Mucilaginibacter paludis DSM 18603: one gene and its partner. Each later gene encodes a partner of the first gene's protein in a complex. Links are inferred from orthologs where the notes say so. Each region holds a gene or a part of one and is shown on either strand. Other genes may lie near its edges. The genes, in order: dinB and dnaN.

Region 1 (3,255 bases):
AATTTGCAGCAAACTCAGGCCTCCGGAAAAGCCTTGATATAGGGGCATGCCATCTTTAAGTAACTGCGTATAGCGACTATCCAAACCTTCAATGCGAATATTGGCCGAACCGCTTACCGCCGAGGTTTGCTGGGTAGCAATGCCTGTGCTTTCGGCAAGCAGCATTTTAATATCGCCAGGGCGCATGGTGCCTTTTTCGTCCAGCTCTTCTAAGGGCAGGGCTTCTATCCGGGTTGGTATATCGCGTATATTTTGGTTGGTCCGGGTGCTTTGTATTACAACTTCAGCCATCTCGGCAGGTGTTGGTTCCAGATTTATTTCAAATACCTGGTCCGGATTTTTTAACGGAAAGGTTAGCGTCTTTTCCTGGGGCATCAGGCCAACAAAACTAAACCTGATCTCTACCTTTCCATTCGGGATGTGAGCTATTGAAAGGTGTCCGCTACTATCGGCTGTAGCGCCTGTATTTAAAATTTGTATGGTAGCTGTAGCGCCTGGTAAGGTTTGTTTGGTATTGTCGTTGCGTATAATTGCTCTGAATGTATTTTGGGCCATTAGCGCATAAGGCAGCAGCAGAAAAACTATTAAAAATTTTTTCATGAATATGATATAGTGACAGCATGGCCGGGCCACAAATGCAGCAAGCCACGGATTAAATAATTAAACTAAAAAATAAGGGAGATACTAACCAGATTTAAGTCACGGCTACTTGGTCGGAAGTCCTTAGCCCAGATTCTGCATTTTTTAAGGCTGAGCTTGGGCTTAAGACTGCGGATTGATCGAATCATCCATTAGTGACACTACATTAGACGAGGGGCGGTCTGAAAAGCTCGTTCTGATAATCGGAAGTATGGAGTAATTGTTGGGATACAATATGCTTCTTAAAGGCATCGGCAATGCTTAAAGCTGGCAGGTACAGCTGTATTAAAATGATATTAAGGCAATTAGCCTGGTGTTGAAACTGTATGGCCGAATCTGGTTTTTGAGGAGCATCGCGCCGGTTGTGGCCCAGAATTTCTTTTCCGTTAAAAAGGTAATCGCCAATAAAATCAATTACATCCGGCTCTTCTTTTACTATTTTAGTATAGCCCCGGTACATATTGGGCAAGTCGGTCATCAGCGAAAAATCACCCAATGGCAGCAAGGTGCTTCCGGCTAAGAAAAACATCGCTAAAAATAGGGCAGTGGCTGACTTGTACATTGATAACTTCAAAGATAGAAAATTGACAAGGAGTTAAAGGCAGCCTTAATACTAAATGTTTTAATTGCAACTTTAGTTAAAACAGTTCCAGTTGCCCTGTTTGCTTATCCTGTTTTTGCCTTAAAATTACCTCGCCAAAATTAGAGAGCGATATACCAAGTAACCTCACTTTTTGTCCCTCTTCAAAAGATGTAAATAAGAGTTGTTTGGCCGTGGCCGTTATACTTTCCAGGTCGGCAATAGGCGCTGCGGATGATTGATTGCGGGTAATTTGTTTAAAGTCGCTGTATTTTACTTTGAGGGTAACCGTACGGCCTTTCAGTTGGTAGCGTTCTAAGCGGTTGGCTACCGTTACGGCAATTTTATCCAGTTCGGCATTCATTTCGGCTAAAGTGGTGAGGTCGTAAGCAAAAGTATCCTCGGCACCCATGGATTTGGTTTCGCGATGGGGCTGCACCTCCCGATTGTCAAGGCCACGCACAATTTGATAATAAAAGCGTCCGGCTTTGCCAAAGTGCCTGTGCATCTCGTCCTCGGTCAGCTTTTTAAGATCGGCACCGGTATGTAAGCCCATCTTTTTCATTTTTTCGGCAGTTACTTTGCCAACACCAAAAAACTTTTCTACAGGCAGCAGTTCCATGAAGTTTTCAATGCCGGATGGGCCTATAAATTTTAACCCGTTGGGCTTATTGATATCCGATGCTATTTTGGCCACAAATTTATTGATCGATACACCTGCCGAAGCGGTGAGCCGCAACTCATCCTGGATGGCTTGCTTAATTTGTTTGGCAATCTCGATAGCCGAGCCGATGTTTAATTTATCGTTGGTTACATCAAGATAGGCTTCATCGAGCGAGAGTGGCTCGATCAGGTCGGTATACCGGCTGAATATTTCCCTGATCTGTTGCGATACCTCTTTATAAACAGCAAAGCGGGGGCGGACAAATATGGCATGCGGACAAAGCTGCAATGCTTTTTTTGACGGCATAGCCGAGCGGATCCCAAACTTCCGGGCCTCATAGCTCGCAGTAGCCACCACGCCGCCACGCCCCTCATGCGGGCCACCTACCACTATCGGCTTGCCGCGGTATTCTTCATTATCCCGCTGCTCAACCGATGCGTAAAAAGCATCCATATCAATATGGATAATTTTGCGTAGCTGGTTTTTCTCTTCCGTTTCCATAGCTGGTTATACAAATATAATCAGATGTTTTTGGTGTTATTGATAAACTCCAGGGGATGATATCGTTGGAGAAAGGTGTTTGAAAAAAAAATGTCATTCCGATGAGGTACGAAGAGGAATCTTCTGCGAGCTCCTATCGGAGCGGAAAGATGGCTAATGCTGTTAGGAGTATCCTGTTTATAGTAAAAGAGGATTGTTGTTTAAATTCGGAAGTGCTTACTTTTAGGTGCATTAAGTTAATACACTTGTCATAGGTATAAAAACGAATCGATGGCAAGCCAACCTGCCTTGCCATTGATTCGCCATGACTACTCCGTGGCAACCCCCGCGTGAGTTTGATCAGCCATCACTTAATAATGCCCTCTTATCTGATCATGAATTTCATCGTCATACAACTTTCTTAACGATTGATGAACATCAGGCGATAATGCTCTCAGGTCAGATGCCTCCATGTTGGCATATACCTGTGTTACGCGCGAAGCGCCGGGTATTACGGTGGTAACTTCCGGGTGATCCAGTATCCAGCGGATGGCCCATTGGGGCATACGGCTGTCGGGCAGCATGCCTTTTATTTTGTTGGCTAAACGTACACCCTCTTTAAATTCAATTCCCGAAAAGGTTTCGCCCGCATTAAACGATTCGCCGTTGGCATTAAAATTCCGGTGATCACTTTCGGGGAAGCTCGTTTTCTCTTCAAATTTGCCCGAGAGTAGGCCGCTGGCCAAAGGCACCCGTACAATGATAGCCACATTTTTTTCTTTAGCTTTTGCAAATACTTCGTCGGCCACATGCTGTCTGAACAGATTGAAAATTAGCTGTAACGAGGCCAGTCCATCCTGTTCCAGGCACAACAAGGCTTCTTCGGATGTTT
Region 2 (3,216 bases), 3.4 Mb from region 1 along the record:
GTAAACTGTCCAACTTTTTGGGGTCACACCAATTTTGAGACAGCCTCTTTTTTTTAACTATATTCACATCCATTTTATACATGTATGAAGAGCAAAGCCAAATTATTGTCCATCGTCCTATTATTGATAGCCGTTCAAGTTACAACCGTTAACAGCTATGCACAAACCAAAGCTGCCTCTAAAACGCCAACCGGAATCCTTTTTATAGAAGACCAATGGCAGTTAGCTTTAAAACAAGCCGCCGCCCAGCATAAATACATCTTTGTAGATGCCTATGCCACCTGGTGCGGGCCTTGTAAAATGCTTAAAGCCACCACTTTTAAAAACGATAAAGTAGCCGCTTTTTATAATAAAAACTTTATTAACGTGGCGATGGATATGGAAAAAGGCATTGGCCCGCAACTGGCTAAAGAATGGCAGATGCAAGCCTACCCTACTTTAATTATATTTAACTCGAAGGGGCAGCCCGTATTGGGCACGGTTGGTTTTATGCCGGCAGATAAGCTATTGCAATTTGGGCAGCAAGCTTTGGCTAAGAAGATTTAAGGTTGTGCTTTAATTCTGCATCAGGCCCAATATCCAGCAGACCGGTCAGACGCAGAAGATTCCTCTTCGTACCTCATCGTATGACATTTGTTTTAATGAGCTCACCCTCTCCCACCATGTCATCCCGACCGGAGGGAAGGACCTTTTGCAAGCGATAAGTCTACAACGGACCAGTCAGAGGCAGAATTCCTCTTCGTACCTCATCGGAAGGACATCTGTTTTGGAACGAGGTCAACCCTCACCCACCATGTCATCCCGACCGGAGGGAGGGACCTTTTGCGAGCGATAAGTCTACAACGGAACAGTCAGAGGCAGAATTCCTCTTCGTACCTCATCGGAAGGACATCTGTTTTAACGAGGTCAACCCTCTCCCACCATGTCATCCCGACCGGAGGGAGGGACCTTTTGAGAGCGATAAGTCTACAGCAGACTGGTCAGACGCAGAAGACTCCTCTTCGTACCTCCTCAAATGACATTTGTTTTGGAACGTTCAAGCAAGCTTTGACAACTTTTAAAAAGTTGTCAAAGCTTGCTTGAACGTCTATTATTGGCTACTGCTTAAGCGTAGCTATTCAACATTACCGGCATTACCAGCATCAGCACGTCCTCGTTTTCATCGCCACCTTGCGGTAACAACAGGCCGGCACGGTTAGGTGTCGACATTTCTAAGGATACCTCTGCACTGCCCAGGTTTTTCAGCATCTCGATCAGGAAACGGGCGTTGAAGCCGATCTCCATATCATCACCTTCGTATTGGCAGGTTAAACGCTCGTGCGCTTCGTTGGCAAAGTCGATATCTTCTGATGAAATATTCAATTCGCTGCCATTGATTTTTAAACGCACTTGGTGGGTTGTTTTATTAGCGTAGATAGCCACGCGGCTCAATGAGCCTAAAAAGGCCTGACGATCAATCAGTAATTTATTAGGATTGGTTTGTGGTATAACAGCTTCGTAGTCTGGGTAACGCTCGTCAATTAAGCGGCATACCAGGTTAATATTGCCAAATTTAAAAAACGCACTGGTGTTGTTATATTCAACGGCTACGCTTGTCTCGTCAGACGGTAAAGACGATTTTAACAGGTTCAAAGCTTTCTTGGGCAGGATGAACGACGTTGTACCAGCAGCCTTTGCGTCTTTACGTCGGTAACGAACCAGCTTGTGCGCGTCTGTTGCCACAAAGGTTAACGATGTGGTTGATAACTGGCAAAAAACACCCGTCATGGCGGGGCGCAACTCATCGTTACTTACCGCGAAAATAGTTTTATTGATCGCTTCAGCTAAAACAGAAGCAGGCAGGTTTACTGATGAAGCATTTTCTACCACGGGGATCTTAGGGAAATCGTCGCCGTTCTCGCCGCTTAGCTTGTACTTACCGTCACCTGCGTTAATTTCTATAGCAAATGTTTTATCATCTACCGAAAAAGCGATGGGCTGCTCGGGCAATGATTTCAAAGTATCCAACAAAATACGCGACGGAATAGCCACACGCCCGTTCTCCTTGGCTTCGACAGATAAAGAGGTAGTCATACTGGTTTGCAGGTCAGTAGCCGAGATGGTTAGGTTGCTATCTTTGATCTCGAATAAAAAGTTTTCCAATATGGGCAATACGGTACTGCTGCTCAAAGCGCCGCTAACGGCCTGTAATTGTTTGAGCAAGGTTGATGTCGAAACAATAAATCTCATATTCTGTTCAATATTATCTATCAAAAATAGAAAAATTAGCGCGCATACTTTCGTCTGCGGATATAATGTTGAAAAATAGCAAATATTAACACCATTGCAACAGGCAAAACATTATTGATCAGTTGCCAGTTTAATTTTTCGCTACGGATGCGGGGCCTGTCCAACAGCCTTAATTGTACCTCTTTGGTACGCAAACCTATCAAGCCGGAATCATCCGTCATGTAATCGGCTATGTTAAGCAGCAGGTTTTTATTGCCGTATGATTGCTGAGTATAGCGGTCGAAACCCAACTGAAAAGGCGACCCATCGCCTGCCACCTGGTTTTTAAAAATATCGCCATCGCTCAAAACAATCATTTTGGTTGGCTTGCTTTGCTGCAGCACATCAACCTTTTCGTGTATGCTATCAGGCACCGGCCTGTTACGGAAATCGGATATGAAGGTGCCTTCCAGCAATACCCCCACCGTTTTAACCGGGCTTTGGAATGTTTTAGGATCGGGTACTTCTTCCAGCATCTGTAACGATAACAGGTGCGGCGCGCTTAACTTGCGGTTAAAGGGCGATGTTGTTAAAAGGATTGTTTTTCTGGTACCCTTAACCGCCAGCGTATCTATAGTGCTGGCAAATTCGCTGCGGATGCCATCCAGGTTTTTTACCAGCGGGTGTTTGGATACCGGCACAAATATCGGATAAAACAACCAGGGCACCATTTGCAATTGCCCCTGCCCTGCCACGTTACCCGTATTAACGGGGATTTGCGCGCAGTTCATGTCCATAATTAAATCGTAGTTGATGCGGATGCCGTAACGAAACAACTGATCGTCGAGGTTGAGTTGTTTAGCAAAGGCCAACTGCTCAGAACCGTGCCCACGCAGACTATCCAGTTCGGCGCTTACCTGGTCAATACTCCATAAAACCCGGCCGCCATGCATAAGGTATTGGTCTACCTTAAATTTTTCGTCTTCGGTAAACGGCCTGTCGGGTTTG

Evidence for each region.
Region 2: the proteins of dinB (region 1) and dnaN are in contact, whole or in part, in a solved structure (PDB 1OK7), measured with the Escherichia coli proteins. The link is inferred for Mucilaginibacter paludis DSM 18603 from one-to-one orthologs.

The regions. Positions count from the first base shown.
Region 1 is NZ_CM001403.1:5,252,468-5,255,722, forward strand. Bases 332-3,255 are described here. They hold dinB (DNA polymerase IV), read right to left. Parts: upstream 2,385-3,255; coding sequence 1,278-2,384; downstream 332-1,277. Other genes in these bases: MUCPA_RS22245 (TonB-dependent receptor), read right to left, coding at 332-600; MUCPA_RS22250 (hypothetical protein), read right to left, coding at 806-1,201; MUCPA_RS22260 (aldo/keto reductase), read right to left, coding at 2,735-3,255. Also shown: more of MUCPA_RS22245, read right to left, coding at 1-331. UniProt on the Escherichia coli protein: Poorly processive, error-prone DNA polymerase involved in translesion repair and untargeted mutagenesis. Copies undamaged DNA at stalled replication forks, which arise in vivo from mismatched or misaligned primer ends.
Region 2 is NZ_CM001403.1:1,878,873-1,882,088, forward strand. The notes cover bases 168-3,052. They hold dnaN (DNA polymerase III subunit beta), read right to left. Parts: upstream 2,230-3,052; coding sequence 1,105-2,229; downstream 168-1,104. Other genes in these bases: MUCPA_RS07960 (thioredoxin family protein), read left to right, coding at 168-546; gldG (gliding motility-associated ABC transporter substrate-binding protein GldG), read right to left, coding at 2,265-3,052. In the rest of the region: more of MUCPA_RS07960, read left to right, coding at 85-167; more of gldG, read right to left, coding at 3,053-3,216. UniProt on the Escherichia coli protein: Confers DNA tethering and processivity to DNA polymerases and other proteins. Acts as a clamp, forming a ring around DNA (a reaction catalyzed by the clamp-loading complex) which diffuses in an ATP-independent manner freely and bidirectionally along dsDNA.